Regions from separate parts of the Nonomuraea sp. NPDC003707 genome, predicted to be linked through region 4. Evidence: riboswitches for the same ligand, from Rfam matches in the RefSeq annotation. Region 4 holds a riboswitch; each other region holds the start of a gene.
The links. A riboswitch is a leader RNA that binds a small molecule or an ion and turns the genes downstream of it on or off. The one in region 4 is predicted to bind cyclic di-AMP.
Positions count from the first base shown of each region.

Region 1 (4,203 bases), on a different contig from region 4:
CGAAGCCGGGGTTCGCCAGTACCTGCTCCCGCTCGGCCGCGGTGCGAGCGTGGTCGGATAGCTGCACGTCGAAGCTGAGCTTCTGAGCGATGGTCATGACGTCGGTCCTTCTCTCTGCGAATCTGCCCAAATCTACAGAAATCTGCGGATCGGTGCTGGTAAGCGGGCGCTGCCCGGAAGGCAGTCCCGGTACTTCCTATTGTCTCGCTATATGGGATGGCAAGCGGCCAATGCGGCGATCAGCCCTTTTGGACGCAAAAAAGCGCCTGGCGGCCCTCGTCGGACCACCAGGCGCGTTGGGGGCTAGGCGGTCCTAGCCGGATACTCGCGCGGTGATGTCGTCACCGATCTCGTGGGTGGTGCGACCCGCCCAGCCGGCCAGCCGCTCGAGGATGTCATCGGCGACCGCCTGCTCGACCTTGGCCGCCTCGGCGTGCAGGCCGAGGTGGTCGAGGAGCATGGCGACGGACAGGATGGTCGCGGTGGGGTCGGCCTTGCCCTGGCCCGCGATGTCCGGGGCGCTGCCGTGCACCGGCTCGAACATGCTCGGCGCGGACCGCTCGGGGTTGATGTTGCCGCTGGCGGCCAGGCCGATGCCGCCCGCGATGGCGGCGCCCAGGTCGGTGATGATGTCGCCGAACAGGTTGTCGGTGACGACCACGTCGAACCGCTCCGGCTGGCTCACGAAGAACATCGAGGCCGCGTCGATGTGGCAGTAGTCGGTCGTGACGTCGGGGTATTCCGCCGCCAGGCGGTTGACCGTGCGCTGCCACAGGTCACCGGCGAAGGTGAGGACGTTGGTCTTGTGGACGAGCGTCAGCTTCTTGCGCGGCCGCGTGACAGCCTTCTCGAACGCGTAGCGCACCACGCGCTCGACACCGTAGGCGGTGTTGAGCGACTCCTGGGTGGCGATCTCGTGCGGGGTGCCGCGCCGCATGGCGCCACCGGTGCCCGCGTAGAGGCCCTCGGTGCCCTCGCGGACGACGATCATGTCGATGTTCTCCGGCGGCGTGTCGGCCAGCGGGGTCTCCACGCCGGGGAACAGCTTGACCGGGCGCAGGTTGACGTAGTGGTCGAACTCGAAGCGGAGCCGCAGCAGCAGATCGCGCTCGAGGATGCCCGGCGGCACGCTGGGGTCGCCCACGGCGCCGAGCAGGATCGCGTCGTAGCCGCGCAGCTCTTCGAGCACGGCGTCGGGCAGCGTCTCGCCGGTACGGTGATAGCGTGCGGCTCCCAGGTCGTAGTGAGTGGGCTCGATCTTCGTGCCCACTGCCTCCAGGACCTTGAGCCCTTCGGCCACGACCTCGGTGCCGATCCCATCGCCGGGGATGACGGCCAGACGGATGTTACGCGACTCCATGGGCGGTACCTTACCGCGTCGTCTCGGCTGACGAACACTTCATCTCATCTTTCGGACGCCCCCTTTGTCCGGTATTGCGGTTCTTTGACCGTTTCGTTAAAGTCACCGACCAGCCTAATCCGCGCGCCGTTGCGTGGAGCCGGGGACCCACATTCCCCCTGGGGCGAGTCGGCACCCCCATGCCGTAGGGCTACTTCCAGGCCCGAGCCCGTCAGCTAACCCGGCCGGCCTTATGGAAGGACAGACCCCTGTCTCGAATCGCCATTGTCCTGGCGGCGGGCGCCGCCGGGCTCATGCTGGCCTCCCCAGCCCATGCCTCGGCCAAGATCGACGACCTCACCACCCTGACCGGCGGCCAGATCAAGGAAATCCAGGCGAAACAGGCTCCGAAGCCCGCCTGGAAGGTCGCCATCAAGTTCGCCATGAGCAAGCGCGGCACCCCGTACGTGTGGGGCGGCGCCAGCCCGAGCGGATACGACTGCTCCGGGCTCATGCTCAGGGCGTACGAGCACGCCGGAATCGAACTCCCCCGCACCGCCGCCGAACAGTACGGCGCGTTCACCAAGAAGATCGCCTGGAAGGACCTCAAACCCGGCGATCTGGTCTTCTTCCACGGCCTCGGGCATGTCGGGATGATCTCCCGGCCCGGCTACATGGTCCACTCGCCGCACACGGGTGACGTGGTCAAGGAAGAGCGCCTGACCTCCTGGCGCAGAGACTCCTTCGTGGGTGGCGTCCGCCCCGACCGCAAGGGCGTACGGCTCTGGTCCAAGCTCCAGAAGCAGCGCGACGAAACGCCCACCACCCTCACGGCCACCCTGTAGGAGGCCGCGGCGTCCGCCTCCCCACGCGACGGTCAGGGGAGGCGGGCGTCGAAGATGAGCTCCCAGGCGCGGGTCCTGGCGCGGGCCACCGCGCCCAGCAGGACGCCGCTGTCCCCCAGCGTGCTGGCCACCACCGACGGCCGCAGCGGGCCGAGCTCGGCGATGCGGGCCTCGATGGACTCCCCCAGGAGGTCCAGGTTGCGGCCCACGCCGCCGCTGAGCACGATCACCTCCGGATCCAGCACGGCGGCCACCGCCACCAGCAGGCCGCCGATGCGGCGCCCCTCGGCCTCCACCACCGAGCGGGCCACTCCGTCGCCGGAGGCCGCCGCGGCGAAGACCTTCTTGGCCGTCCGCAGGCTCAGGCCGGCGGCGCGGGCCGCGCGGACCACTCCGGGCGCGGCGGCGACCGCCTCCGTGGCGCCGTGGGCCAGGGCGTCACCGGCCGGCGGCGCCGGGTCCTCGGTCGCGGGCAGGTACGAGACCTCCCCCGCCGCTCCCCGAGCGCCCACGTACAGCTCACCGTTGATCACGATGCCCATCCCGACGCCGGTGCCGACGGACACCAGCGCAAAGTTGGACTTGCCGCGCCCCGCCCCGTGCGTGTGCTCGCCGACGGCGGCCAGGTTGATGTCGTTCTCGATGACGAGGTCGACCTCCATCTCGGCGCGCAGGCGCTCGGCCAGGTCGGATCCGGGCAGGTTGGGGGCGAACTCCAGGCGGCCGAGCTCCGGGTCGTACACGCCGGGCGTGCCGACGACGGCGCAGGCGATGTCGGGCCAGTCGACGGCGGCCTCATGGGCGGCGGCCCGGCACAGCTGTCCGACCAGGAGGGCCAGTTCGGCGGAGGTGAGGGCGGTGTTGCGCCCGTCCCTCCGGCCGGCGAATTTCCCGCGCAGGTCGGCGACGGCGACCCTGATCCAGTCACGCCCGATGTCGACGCCGGCGACGTGGGTGGCGGCGGCGTTGACGTCGTACAGGGACGTGACCGGCCCCGGGCGGCCGGAGACCTCGCCGACGAGGTGAACGAGCCCGTCCACCTCCAGCCCGGCCAGGGCCGCGGACACCGTGGGCTTCGACAGGCCGGTGATCTTGGCGAGGTCGGTGCGCGAGGCGGGGCCGTGCTCCTGAAGATGGTCGAGCAGGCGGCGCTCGTTCAGCACTCGCAGCATCCGCGGATTACCCAGGTCGCCCCGCATCTCACCCTCCTTGAGGAAACAGAGCCTAGCCAACTTGCCTGATAGTAAATTACCTTTCTTACCAAGCACAGGGGCGGCACATCCGGAAGGACGAAGTGCGATGCACCGAGCATGGCGATCAATCCCTGTCGCGGCGGTCCTCCTGGCCGCCGCCTGCGGAAACGCCGGGAACAGTACCGGAAACGGCACCGGCGCCACCGCCACGACCACGCAGAACCAGGGCGGCAAGACGATCGCGCTGTTCCTGCCCGAGTCCAAGACCACCCGATACGAGGCGTTCGACCGCCCGCTGTTCGAGGCGAAGGTCAAGTCGCTCTGCCCCGACTGCAAGATTCTCTACAGCAACGCCGAGCAGGACGCCCCCAAGCAGCAGCAACAGGTCGAGGCCGCGCTCACCCAGCAGGCCGACGTGCTCGTGCTCGACGCCGTGGACGCCAACGCCGTGGCTCCCCTGGTGAACCAGGCCAAGCAGAAGAAGGTCCCGGTCATCGCCTACGACCGGCTGATCTCGGGCATCGACTACGCGTACTACGTCTCGTTCAACAACGTACGGGTGGGCGAGATGCAGGGCCAGGCCCTGCTCGACGCCATGACCGCCAGGGGCACGGCGGCGAAGGGCCAGATCGTGATGATCCACGGCTCCCCCACCGACCCCAGCTCGGCCGACTACAAGAAGGGCGCCAAGAGCGTGCTGGACGGGAAGGTGAAGGTCGGCAGGGAGTTCGACACGCCGGACTGGAGCCCCGACAAGGCGCAGCAGGAGATGGAGCAGGCCATCACCGCGCTGGGCAAGGACACCATCACCGGTGTGCTGTCCGCG
Region 1 covers NZ_JBSFNK010000037.1:31,434-35,636, reverse strand. The annotation lists gene ACWDRB_RS54130 (branched-chain amino acid aminotransferase) at 1-97, opposite strand, end outside; gene ACWDRB_RS54125 (3-isopropylmalate dehydrogenase) at 314-1,360, opposite strand; cyclic di-AMP (ydaO/yuaA leader) riboswitch at 1,462-1,605, shown strand; gene ACWDRB_RS54120 (C40 family peptidase) at 1,654-2,184, shown strand; gene ACWDRB_RS54115 (ROK family protein) at 2,217-3,383, opposite strand; gene ACWDRB_RS54110 (sugar ABC transporter substrate-binding protein) at 3,484-4,203, shown strand, end outside.
Region 1: it holds a riboswitch for cyclic di-AMP, as region 4 does, so the genes downstream of both, ACWDRB_RS54120 (C40 family peptidase) here and ACWDRB_RS06730 (CHAP domain-containing protein) in region 4, are expected to answer to the same signal.

Region 2 (4,203 bases), 550 kb from region 4:
CGGCCACCGGACCCGCGCTCTCCCCTTTGACGGACGCGCCACCTCCGGACACCGGGCTGACGCCCTCCCCCTTTACTGACGCGCTCTCACCGTGACCGCGCGCCTCGCCACTCAGAGCCGCGGTGCCTTCGGCCTCCTCACCCTCCTTCGACGCCTCTTGCGACGCGTCGTCCACGTTCCGCCGTTCGCTCATCTGCCTCCCCCTCACGCGAGCTGGTCTCGCACGTAGTCGCGCCACCGTGCCGTCAGCGCGGCCGCGGAGAGGCCGAGCGCGGCGAGTGCTCGGTCTACGCCGCCCGCACGGGCGTCACGGTAGAGCCTCACCAGCGTCCTCTCACCGAACCGGTCAGCCAGGAAGCGACACGCCAGCCAAGCCTCCTGGTACGCCCGGGCGAGCCGGACGGGGTCCCGCCCGTCAGCCGCGAAAGCCGCAGGTCCGGGCAATTCCCTCGGCAGCCTCCCGGCCCGCACCTCGGCGGCGAGCTCGGCGGCCGCGGTCCTCACGGGGAGCCCGGAGTCGCGGTAGCCGACGTAGTCGGCGAACCCCTCATAGAGCCATGGGGGCAGGCGGTCGGTGCCGGCGACGACGTGGGTGAGCTCGTGGGTGAGTACGACGTCCTTGCCGGTGGAGTTCAGCTTGGCGAAGAACTCGGGGACGATGATCACGCGCCCGCGATCGGCCACCGCCGCCAGCCCGTCGACCCGCCCAACCCCGGCCAGCCCGGCCGCCTCGGCGGCGGACGAGGGAACGACTACGAGCGGTCGTACTGACCTTCCGAGCACGGCCGACACCCGCCGCCCCGCCCGATCAGCCCTCCGTGCGACGTCGCCGAGCTCGGCGGGTGCGGTGTGCCGGCCGACGACCACGGACCGCGCCCCACGGGCCACGACCTCGCCGTCACCCCACAGGCCGCGGACTCCGGCGGGAAGGATGGGGGAATCGGGGGTGGGGGCGCTGGCGGGGGCGACGGCGAGAAGCAGGACGGAGACGATCGCGGCCCGCCGACTCACCTGCCCTGACACGATGCCCGATCGTAGCCGCCCGCCGGCCCATGACCGGCCACTCCGCACCCCGAACTGCGCGCCCTTGAGAGCCGTCCACCCGCACCGCATGCGGTGGCTGCGTGCCAGAGGACCGCACACCGCGCCATCGGACGGGGAGCCTGGCCCGTGAGCCGTGACCCGAGCGTCATGAAACCGAGGGCCGTGAGCCGTGTGACCGTGTCGCCGAGGGGCCGTGGAGCCGAGGGGCCGTGGAGCCGAGGGGCCGTGGAGCCGTGGGTTGGGCGGCTGTGGGGCCATGTGCGGCGGGTGGTGCCGCCCGTGCTCCGCCGTAAGAAAAATGAAAGTAACAATGGGAGAGCCCCGCCCGGAGGAGCCGGGCGGGGCTTCTTCACATGCCGGGACGAACAGCGCCGACGAACGACGCCCGCCGCCATCCACCCAGCTTGTCGATGCGAACCCGTTCGCCTGTCCGAGGCGAGTGGACCATCTTGCCCTTGCCGACGTACATGCCCACGTGGCCGAGCCCTCTGAAGAACATCAGGTCGCCGGGCCGGAGGTTCCGCCACGAGATCTTGTTCTTGGTGCGGGCGAACTGGCTGGCCGCCACGCGTGGGAGCTTCACCCCGGCCTTCTTCCAGGCGAACTGGACGAGGCCGGAGCAGTCGAACGAACCGGGGCCTGTGCCTCCGTACCGGTACGGGTCACCGACCTGGTTCTTGGCCACGGCGACGGCCTTGCGGGCCTTCGCCTTCTGACGGGCGGCCTTGGCCGCCCTCAGCGCCGCGGCCGAGGTCGTCTTCGAGGTTCCGGCGGTTGCGGCCGCCTTGGTCGTCGAAGCCGAATCGGTCGTCGCAGCCTGAGCCGTTGGGGCATGGAGGATCGCACCTCCGGCCGTCACGGTCATCGTGAGCGCTACGCCACTCAGGGCAATGCGGGACAGACGGGGGTTATGCAGGGAGGTAGACAGGATTTCTCCTTGACTCTTCCACGAATGCCTACCGGGTTAGCTGACGGATTCGGGCCTGGAAGTCGCCCTACGGCGCGATGTGCGCGCCGATTCACCCCCTGATCCCTGGGGAACTGGGATCGCTGGGTCCCCGGCTCCGTGCCTCCTGGCTGCACGGATTCGGCAGGCCAACCGTCCCGACCAATGTGTTGATATGGGGACATTTGGGCGGTTGACCAGCGGATCTTTATCTGTCTCACACCGGGAAAGACCGGTGCGGGTTCGCGGGGGACATGGCTTGTTCACCGCGACGTCGCCAGAAGCTACGCCGAAGGGTCAAGGATCGGCAAAGCGGGACACCGCTTGTAAAGATCAGATAGTGGAGTCAGTAAGGAGGGAAATCCCTGCTGGAACACCAGGTTCCGTTACCAAAATGTGACGCTGCTCACATTTGTTTTCGCGCCCGTTTGTCAGGCCCCAAATGTCGCGTTTGTCACACTTGTTGTGACTCGTCAGGCGTGCTGGATCGTTCCCATCGCCCATCAACCGAACCTCGTTCGGCTGATGCGATCAACGATCCGGCGTCGTAGCTACGGGCGGATGGCGCCCACGAGGCGGCCGCCGTACGCCGAGAGTTTGACGACCTTGACCACGTCGCCCGTCTGCGGCGCGTGAACGATTTTCCCGTCGCCGGCGTAGATACTGACGTGACCCAGGCTCGAGCTGAAGATGAGGTCCCCCGGCTGGAGGGCGCTCAGTGAGACCTTGCGGCTCGCGCCCCAGGCCCACTGCTGCCAGGTCGTGCGCGGCAGCGACACGCCCGCGGCGCGCCACGACGCCTGGGTCAGGCCGGAGCAGTCCCAGCCGCCCGGACCCGTCCCGCCGAACACGTACGGCTTGCCCACCTGGGCGAAGGCGAAGCGCAGGACGGCGGCGGCGTTGCCCGAGGCCGGGCCCGTGTACTGGATGCCGACGCTGTTCGGGTTGCCGGGGTTGTAGGCGCCCAGCTTCTTCAGGAGCTTCTTCTGCTCGGAGATCAGCTTCATGATCTCCGAACGCTCCTTCTCGACCCCGTCCCGTTCCCGGTCGGCCGCCTCCAGCGCCTCTTCCGCCTTGTCGCGCTCGACCTTCAGCCCGCGGTTCTCCCGGTCGAACGCGGCCAGCTTCTCCGCCCGCTCCCGCGAGAGCTGCCCGGCCAGCGCCAGGCTCATCAGGAAGTCGTCGGGGCGGTCCGCGCTCACCAGGCCGGGCAGGGAGGTCACGTCGGTGCCGAGCTTGTAGCTGTCGACGGCCATGCCGATCACCTGGGCGCGCAGGTCCGCGACCGTCGCCAGCTTGGTCTTGTAGCGGTCGTTCAGCTTGGCGTAGGCGCCCTTGGCGGCCTTGTAGCGCTCGGTGGCCGTGTTGAAGCGGTCGACGACCTTGTCGGCCTTGTCGTTGAGCTTGTCGAGCTTGGCCTTGGCCTGTCCGAGGGTGGGCCGGGGATCAGCGACGGCGGCTCCCATGGGGGACAGGACCAGCCCGAACGCGAGACCCGCGGCCACCGGCACCCTGCCAAACCTCACTGTGTCGCCTCCCAGGGATGATATCTGGGGCGAATAGTACAGAAGTGGCGGGTGAGGTCACACGTTATCCGCCCAATTCGTAATATCCCTGGCACAGCGCGGCAAATCCGCACGTAAGGGGTGCAGGTAATCTAGGCCCGGCCCAGCCTGCGCAGCAGCAAACCAGACGGAACGGGTCTGGCTCCCATCCGCCTGACGGACTCGGCCACCTCGCGGTCCGACGACACCACGGCCATGGCCCGGCCGGGCGGCTCGGCGCGTACGAGCTGGCGGATCAGATCGTCGGCGATCTCCCCCGGCTGGCTGAACAGCACCCGCACCCCGCGCGGCGCCACGACCTGCACCGGGGAGTTGAGCTCGGCCCCGTCGAACACGACGGTGACCTCGACCCTGGTCTGCGCCACCAGCCCGCCGAGCCCGGTCATGAGCCGGGTGCGCTGGTCGGCGAGGGTGAGCGTGCCGTAGCCGGTCTTGGTCACGTTGTAGCCGTCGATGATCAGGTGGACCTGCGGCAGGGCCAGGAGCTGGTCGAGGAGCTGCGGGTCGTCGTCGGCCAGCGCCCGCGCGGGCACCCCCCGGACGCCGGGCCGCTCGCCGGTGACCGCGGCGACCGAGTCGGCGGGCCGGCTGATCATCGTGGGCAGGGCGAGCTCCCTGCGCAGCCCGGCCGAGGCGTCCTGCAGCGCG
Region 2 covers NZ_JBSFNK010000002.1:30,334-34,536, reverse strand. The annotation lists gene ACWDRB_RS04135 (M48 family metallopeptidase) at 1-193, opposite strand, end outside; gene ACWDRB_RS04130 (hypothetical protein) at 205-1,023, opposite strand; gene ACWDRB_RS04125 (C40 family peptidase) at 1,394-1,909, opposite strand; cyclic di-AMP (ydaO/yuaA leader) riboswitch at 1,983-2,147, opposite strand; gene ACWDRB_RS04120 (NlpC/P60 family protein) at 2,542-3,516, opposite strand; gene ACWDRB_RS04115 (NYN domain-containing protein) at 3,648-4,203, opposite strand, start outside.
Region 2: it holds a riboswitch for cyclic di-AMP, as region 4 does, so the genes downstream of both, ACWDRB_RS04125 (C40 family peptidase) here and ACWDRB_RS06730 (CHAP domain-containing protein) in region 4, are expected to answer to the same signal.

Region 3 (4,203 bases), on a different contig from region 4:
TCAGGATGGTCACGACCACACCTGAGAACATGCCGCCGCCGCTGCCGTCCAGCGAAGAGTAGGTGGCCAGGAACAGCACGCCCATGATCAGGCCGATGACCACGTTCACGATGAAGAGGATGACCCCATCGATGAGCCTCGCCACCAGGCGCTGCCACCACTCCGCCAGCGGTGCCGGCGCGCCGGGCGGCTGCACGCCCACGGGCCCGGGCTGGCCGTAGGCCTGGCCGTAGCCGGGCTGGCCGTACTGCTGCGCCTGCCCGTAACCCTGCTGCCCGTACTGCTGCTGGCCGTACTGCTGGTCGCCGTAGCCCTGCTGTGCGTAGCCGGGCTGGGACTGCTGCTGCTGGCCGTAGCCCTGCTGGCCGTACTGCTGCTGGCCGTAATCGGGCTGGGACTGCGGCTGCTGGCCGTACTGCTGCTGGCCGTAGTCCGGCTGCGACTGGGGTTGCTGGCCGTACTGCTGGCCGTAGCCCTGCTGGCCCGACTGCGGCTGCTGGCCGTAGCCCTGCTGGGACTGGGCCTGCTGGCCGTAGCCGGGCTGGGACTGCTGCTGGCCGTACTGCTGGCCGTAGCCCTGCTGACCCGACTGCGGCTGCTGACCGTAGCCCTGCTGGCCGTACTGCTGCTGGCCGTAGTCCGCCTGGGACTGCGGCTGCTGGCCGTAGCCCTGCTGCCCGTAGCCCTGTTGGGGCTGGGCCTGCTGGCCGTAGTCAGGCTGGGACTGCTGCTGCTGGCCGTACTGGGGTTGCTGGCCGTGCTGCTGCTGTCCGTGCTGGGGTTGCTGACCGTACTGCTGTTGCTGTCCGTACTGGGGTTGCTGGCCGTAGCCCTGCTGACCGTACGGGGGCTGCTGCCCATAGGCGTCGTCCGCCCGGTAGCCGATCACAGTCGCGTCCGGGTCGGGCTCGCCGGGGTGGCGGCCCTGGTTCTGCTGCCCGTAATAGGGAGGCGCAGAGTTGTCGCCGGATTCGTCCTGTGGATACGGCGGCTGTCCGGTGCTCACCGTGTCACCTCGCTTCGAGTGCGCATGTGGCACGTGTCAGGACACATGCCTGTGCTGCCCAACGTATCGACATAGGTATCAACAATCACCTTTCCATCTGGTCAAGGTCCACGTCACCCGATGTCAGGTGGAGCAGCATGCGGGTGTTTCCCAGCGTGTTCGGCTTGACGTGTTCAAGATCCAAAAACTCGGCAACACCCTCGTCGTACGAGGCCAGCAGTTCGGCGTAGACCTCAGGTGAGACCGGTGTGCCCTGAATCGGGCGGAACCCGAGTCGCGCGAAGAAGTCGACCTCAAAAGTAAGACAGAATACACGTCGCAGACCCAAATCCTTAGCCTGCTGGATCAGCGCGGAGACGATCCGGTGGCCGACGCCCATCCCCCGGCACTCGGGATCCACCGCCACCGTGCGGACCTCCGCGAGGTCCTCCCAGAGCACGTGGAGCGCGCCGCAGCCGACGACCTGCCCGTCTCGCTCGGCCACCCAGAACTCCTGTACGTCCTCGTACAGCGTCACCGTGGCCTTCTCCAGGAGCCGCGGCCCCGCCCCCGCGTAGGTGTCCACCAGGCGTCTGACCATGCGCACGTCGGGCGTGCGGGCACGCCGGACCACCACCGCGGTCTCGGGCACTGTCAGCTCGGCCACCTGCTCCATGGTTCTCCAGGGTACAGATCTCATTACGGCTCAGCCCTAACTCCCATGTCTCGGCCCATCTTGTTACATCTCGTGGTCAGATCGGCACGGGATCGCGCGGCCAGCTCGCGCCCGCCGAAAGCGCGGACAAATAGGGCGTAGGGCCTCTTCTGCACGGGTGCCCACGAGATCACCTTGTGACCCTTCGGTTGTGAAACCTCTACAGACTTGGCAGTTCTGGTTGAGCACGAACCCGGAGTGCATTAGTGTCCAGCGACAATGTTTCCCGCGTGTCGCGCGGGAGGCACGCCCAATTCTCGCAAGAGAAGCCGGGGAACCGCCGGTGGCGACCTCCGACGCCACCACTGGGGTGAATCCGAGTCTTTCGGTAGGGCTGCTCCGGCCCGAACCCGTCAGCTAACCCGGTAGGCGTCGACGAGAGGAGCTGGTTGGTGAAGCCCACGCTCAGCGGTGGGGGGAAGTCGGCGGGCAAGCACGCCCGCCCTCCGGAACGGGCCCGGCGACCACGCCGCGTAGGTGTGGTGAGTCTCACAGTCGCCGCGCTGCTGTTCGCCATCCCCGTCGGTTCGGCGTCCGCGGATCCAGAGCCCTCGCTGAAAGAGCTCGCCGACCAGGCCACGAAGCTGCACACCGACATCGAGACGCTGACCGAGCAGTACAACGGCCAGCGGGAGAAGCTCAAGACCGCCAAGAAGGCCGCCGAGGCCGCGGAGAAGACGCTGACGAGCAGCGAGACGGATCTCGCCGCCAAGCGCTCGAAAGCCGTCGCGCTGGCCCAGAACGCCTACATCACGGGCGGTCTGAAGACCCTCGCCTTCGCCACCTCCGACGACCCCGAGGGCTTCCTCAACCGCGCCGCGACCTCGTACGCGCTGCAGACCGAGCAGGGCGAGGAAATCAACCAGCTCACCAAGGCGATGGACACGGCCACCCGCGCCAAGCAGAGCGCCACGGCCCGCATCGACGAGGTCCAGAAGCTCGTCACGGACCTCGAGGCCAAGCGCAACAAGATCACCAAGCTGGTGACGAAGGTCGAGAGCAGCCTGTTCAGTCGGGCCCTGGGCGAGGCCGGGCGCCCCGGCACGCGGGCCGTGCGCGTCAACCTGCCGATCCCGGGCTCGGGGAAGGCCGCGGAGGCCGCGCGGTGGGCGCTCACGCAGCAGCTCAAGCCGTACGTCTGGGGCGCCGAGGGCCCCGGCTCGTACGACTGCTCCGGGCTCGTCATGGCGGCGTTCCAGCGGGTGGGCATCTCGCTGCCGCACTACACCGGCGACCAGTGGACGGCCGGCCGGCACGTCTCGCGCGAGGAACTCCGGCCGGGCGACCTGGTGTTCTTCTACAGCGACCTGCACCACGTGGGCATCTACATCGGCGGCGGCATGATGGTGCACGCCCCGCAGACGGGTGACGTCGTACGGATCGCGTCGATCGCGAGGCGGCCGTTCGCCGGCGCGGTGCGCATCGCCGACTGAGCCCGCACCCCGGCGGTCCGCCGCGGCTAGATCAGCTGGCGGCGGGCTGCCCAGGCCACGGCCTCGATCGCCGTGGCCACGCCTATGCGGTCGCAGATGCCGCGCAATCTTCGTCGTACCGTGCGCCCGCTGATATCCAGCCGCCGCCCAACCCGATCGACCGTGACTCCCTTGGCCAACTCCGCCAGCAGCGCCAAATCAGCATGGCTGAGCTCAACGCCTTCAGTGAGCACATCCATCGGGAGCCCTCCCCCCAACAGCAGAACTTGGACCTCACAGACGGGCCAAAGCCGCTCCTCGCAGACGGTAAACGCATCGTGGAAAGGTCGTCAAGCATGACAATCGCCGCACTTGACGAGCGCTATTGACATGATCCGCTATATATGACGCACTCGCGATATGTCAGAACGTAGAGTGATCACATTGGGGCTTCCGGAATGGCCCTGACCAGCGTTCCGGTTTTCGATCGGTCCGCCATGGATATTCCGCATGATCGATACCCGCGTTATCGCGGGACACGCGTCCGTGACGCGATCTTTCCGGCGCACGGCAAGCCACCAATCGCTCGCTTTGTACTGCGCTCCCACCCGATCCGACAACCCAGGTCAGGCAGTTGATTAAGGCAATTGGATCAATCCGCTATGGCAATTGCCGCCACGGGTTCAGGCCGGCGGCCCGCCGGGTGGCGGGCGTCCTGCTCTGACCGCCGGGCCGGGCGGCCTCGTTTCCGGGTGCGCGTGCCCGGCGGGATCACAGGGGTGGCCGGGGCACCACGGACGCTCCCTGACCCGCGCCTCCGCGGCCTTGACGCGATGCTTACAAGCGGCTTCGGATCGGAAACCGGGCGGCCCGGAAGCCGGATTCGCGACGGCGGTGATCGCTCAGGCGCCGGCGGCGTCGTAGCGGTCCCTGGCGGCCTCGACGTCCTCCATGTGCGCCTCGGCCCAGCTCTTGATCGCGGCCACCAACGGCATCAGGCTCTCGCCCAGCGGGGTGAGCGCGTAGTCCACCCGTACCGGCACAGAAGGGGTGAGCGTGCGCGAGACCAGGCCGTCACGCTCCAGGCCGCG
Region 3 covers NZ_JBSFNK010000009.1:249,478-253,680, reverse strand. The annotation lists gene ACWDRB_RS25215 (RDD family protein) at 1-1,006, opposite strand, end outside; gene ACWDRB_RS25210 (amino-acid N-acetyltransferase) at 1,092-1,661, opposite strand; cyclic di-AMP (ydaO/yuaA leader) riboswitch at 1,938-2,087, shown strand; gene ACWDRB_RS25205 (C40 family peptidase) at 2,183-3,133, shown strand; gene ACWDRB_RS25200 (LuxR C-terminal-related transcriptional regulator) at 3,160-3,372, opposite strand; gene ACWDRB_RS25195 (winged helix-turn-helix transcriptional regulator) at 4,015-4,203, opposite strand, start outside.
Region 3: it holds a riboswitch for cyclic di-AMP, as region 4 does, so the genes downstream of both, ACWDRB_RS25205 (C40 family peptidase) here and ACWDRB_RS06730 (CHAP domain-containing protein) in region 4, are expected to answer to the same signal.

Region 4 (4,203 bases):
CCGCCGCCTTAAGCCACCAGAAACGCGACGTGAACAATGGAGAGCATGAACTCGCTCATGCTCAACACCGACGGCGTGCAGATCCCGCAGCTCGGCTACGGCGTCTGGCAGGTCCCCGCCGACGAGGCCGCGCGGGCCGTCACGACCGCGCTCAAGGCCGGTTACCGGCACGTGGACACCGCCGCCGCGTACGGCAACGAAGAAGGCGTGGGGCAGGCCGTACGCGAAAGTGAGCTGCCGCGCCGGAAGCTGTTCGTGACCACCAAGCTGTGGAACGCCGACCACGGCCGCGCGGAGGCGGCCTTCGACGAGTCCCTGGCCCGGCTCGGCCTCGACTACATCGATCTTTTCCTCATCCACTGGCCGGTGCCGCAGCAGGACAAGTACGTGCAGGCTTGGAAGGCGATCGAGAAGATCTACCGTGACGGGCGCGCCAAGGCCATCGGCACCTCCAACTTCAGCATCGCCCACCTCACCCGCCTCATGAACGAGACCGACCTCGTGCCCTCCATCAACCAGATCGAGCTGCACCCGTACCTCCAGCAGCGCGAGCTGCGCGCCTTCCACGAGGCCAACGGCATCCTCACCGAGGCGTGGAGCCCGCTCGGCCAGGGCCAGGGCCTGCTGAACGACCCCGCGCTGGCCAAGCTGTCGGACAAGTGCGGCAAGACGCCCGCGCAGATCGTGCTCCGCTGGCACCTGCAGCTCGGCCACGTCGCGATCCCCAAGTCGGTCACCCCGGCGCGCATCGCCGAGAACATCGGCGTCTTCGACTTCATCCTCGACGCCGAGGACATGGCCGCCATCGGCGCGATGAACAGGGGCCAGCGGATCGGACCCGACCCCGACACGTTCAACATGACCTGACTCGTCTACGATCTCCCGCGTGCGGGATTTTGCGTGGGGCATAGCGGCGACAGGGAATATTGCGCGGACCGTCGGGGCGGCCATCGCGGCCGAACCGGGCATGCGGGTGGCCGCCGTCGGATCGAGGAACCTGGGGCGGGCGCAGGCACTGGCCGCCATTCTGGGGGCGGAGTCCGCGTACGACTCCTATGAGCGGCTCTGCGCCGACCCGGCCGTGGACGCGATCTACGTGGCGACGCCGCACGCCCAGCACCTGGAGGTGGCCGAGGTCGCCATCGCCGCGGGCAAGGCCGTGCTGTGCGAGAAGCCGCTGGCCGCCACCGTGGACGACGCGGAGAAGATGGTACGCCTGGCGCGCGAGGCGGGCGTGTTCCTGATGGAAGCGATGTGGATGCGGTTCAACCCGCTCGTCCAGAAGATCGCGGCCGACGAGCGCTTCGGCGACCTCCGCTCGGTGCACGCCTCCTTCGGCTTCGCCAAGCCCTACGACCCGGAGCACCGGCTGTGGGCGCCGGAGCTCGGCGGCGGGGCGCTCCTGGACCTGGGGATCTACCCGTTCGGGCTGGCCCAGCTGATCCTCGGCATGCCCTCCGACCTGCGGATCACCGGCACTCTGGCGCCCAACGGCGTCGACGCGGAGGCCGGCGGCGTGCTGCTCTACCCCGGTGGCAGGAAGGCTCTCGTGGAGACTTCGTTGCTCGGGAATTACCCGAACCATGCCAGTGTTGTAGGGACTCAGATGCGGGCGGACCTCCAGGCACCGTTCTGGGCCACGCCGCGGATTCTGCTCTCCGGGCCCTCCATGGAGCCGGAGGAGTACATCCTCGATCCGGCGGACAACGGGTACACCGGGGAGCTCCGCGAGGTCCGGGCCGCGACGGCCGAAGGCAGGACCGAAAGTTCGATCATGCCGCTCGACGAATCCCTTGCCATGATGGGGCTTCTGGCCGAGGCTCGCAGGCAGGTCGCCTAGCTGGACCTTTATCGATTTGTAACGCTCTTGCCTTATGCATTACGTTTGAGGCATTCTTGAGACATACGTCCGGTTTGTCCGGACTTGTCCGACCATCGCACGACACATCACAGGAACGTCCTGTGACCGCTGAATCCGCCCTCGGGCGGAACCGGGGACCCACGTCCTTTGGGGTGAATCGGCACTTCGGTGCCGTAGGGCAGCTTCCACGTCCGAACCCGTCAGCTAACCCGGTAAGCGGCATGGAAGCAAGGAGTAAACCCCCTCGATGGCCAACATCCGCTTTACCTCTGCTGCGAAGACCAACATCGCCCGCGCCCTTCTCGGCGCCACCATCCTCGGGACCGCGTTCGGCGCCCACATGACCAGCGCCACCGCAGCGGACAAGCAGCCGATCGACACCGTCGCCGGCACCGCCACCGTCGCCGACCACGCCGAGCGCTCGCGCGAGACCAAGGTCGGCGTCACCGCCGGCCAGGTCCTGGCGCTCGCCAAGTCCCAGGTCGGCATCACCGAGAACGCGGCCGGCGGCGGCACCAAGTTCCAGCGCTGGTACGCCGGCTCGCAGCGCGCCGCGGAGACCATCGCCCGTGACGGCGGCAGCCGCGCCGACTACCTGAACGCCGCCTGGTGCGCGATGTTCGTCTCCTGGGTGGGCGAGCAGACCGGCGCCCGCTCGCAGATCGGCTGGGACGCCTGGACCGTCGCCCACGCCAAGTGGTTCCAGGCCAACCACCGCTTCGGCACCGAGGCCAAGCCCGGCGCCATCGTGTACTTCTCGTGGAGCGGCAGCAAGAACCTCAACGACATCAAGCACGTCGGGTTCGTCGAGAAGGACAACGGCGACGGCACCATCTCGACCGTCGAGGGCAACACCGGCAACGGCAAGGTCGAGGAGCGCGTCCGTCCCAAGTCCCAGGTCGTCGGCTACGGCTACCCCCAGTACCGTTCCTGACCGGACTTTCCCCCGGCGCCTCCAGGCCGGACCTCCCCAGGCACCTCCTGGCCGGCCTTCCCCCAGCGCCGAACGAGCGCGCGTCCCGCAACGGGACGCGCGCTCGTCGCGTTTCACCCCCGCGAGTGCGGCGGCCCGTCACCGGGGAAGACCCGAGGCGAACCGCCCGCGACCTCGCCAAGGAGCCGCCCGCCATGCCAGCCGCGCGCAGACGCCCCGGAAGGCTGGTCCGGAATGGGCTGCGACGGGTCGCCGACGGGCTCTTCCCGCGCGGCGCCAACCCGCACGGCGTCCTGCCCGCCCTGCTGATCCTCCTGGCCTTCGTCACCGGCCTCGTGGACGCGGTCAGCTTCCTCGGCCTGGGCCGCGTCTTCGTCGCCAACATGACCGGCAACATCGTCTTCCTCAGCTTCGCCCTGGCCGGGGAGGCCCAGATGTCCAGATGGGCCTCCCCGGCGGCCCTCGTCGCCTTCGGAGCCGGCGCCTGGAGCGCCGGCCGGGTGATCAGGCGGACCGCGAACCCGCGACGGGCGTTCGCCGCCGCCACCGCCGTACACGCGCTCCTCGTCGCCGCCACCCTCGCCATCGCCCTCACGGCCGGACACCGCACGACCTGGTCCCAGGCGGCCCTCATCGTGCTGCTCGCCTGCGGCATGGGCCTGCAGAACGCGTCCGTACGCGCGCTCGGCGTACCCGACCTGGTCACCAACGTCCTCACCACGACCCTCACGAGCCTGGCCGCCGACACGCCGGGCCGGGCCGCCCTGCGTCGATCCGCCTCCATTGCCGCGATGTTCCTCGGCGCCCTGACTGGCGCCCTCCTCCACCTCACGACCGGCCCCGCACCCGCCCTGGCGGCCGCCCTGGCCCTGCTCGCCACCGTCGCCCTCGTCGCCCGCAGTGGTCTCAGCCGAGAAAGAACTCCGCCAGCGCCCGGGTGACCCCGGCCGGATCGTTCTCCATCGGGATGTGCCCCGCCCCGGGAACGCGCACCAGCGTCGTGTTCGGCACCTCGGCGGCGAAGCGCTCGGCGTACCGGACCTCCTGGAACGTGTCGTCCTCCCCCCACACCAGCAGCTTCGGCGTCCCATCGGCCTTGAGTGCGGGCACCAGATCCAGCGTGTAACGGCTGTCGGCCGCGCCCGCCAGCGCCATCCACGACCGGCCCACCCGCGGGTCGTTCCACGGATCAAGGTAATCGGCCAGCTCCGCCTCGGTGGCCGGCCGGGCGAGCGCGGTGGTGACCGCCTTGCGGCGGGCGGCCAGCAGTTCCTCCACGGTCGTGGCCGCCACCACGGCCGGATCCCGGTAACGGGCCACGCCGGGCACCGGCCAGGAGTCGTATGTGACCGAGTTGACCAGCGCCAGCCGCCGCACCTCTGGCTTCCCCTCCACCAGCAGGTGCTGG
Region 4 covers NZ_JBSFNK010000002.1:578,279-582,481, reverse strand. The annotation lists gene ACWDRB_RS06740 (aldo/keto reductase) at 46-867, shown strand; gene ACWDRB_RS06735 (Gfo/Idh/MocA family protein) at 887-1,840, shown strand; cyclic di-AMP (ydaO/yuaA leader) riboswitch at 1,958-2,095, shown strand; gene ACWDRB_RS06730 (CHAP domain-containing protein) at 2,109-2,795, shown strand; gene ACWDRB_RS06725 (YoaK family protein) at 2,990-3,736, shown strand; gene ACWDRB_RS06720 (alpha/beta fold hydrolase) at 3,702-4,203, opposite strand, start outside.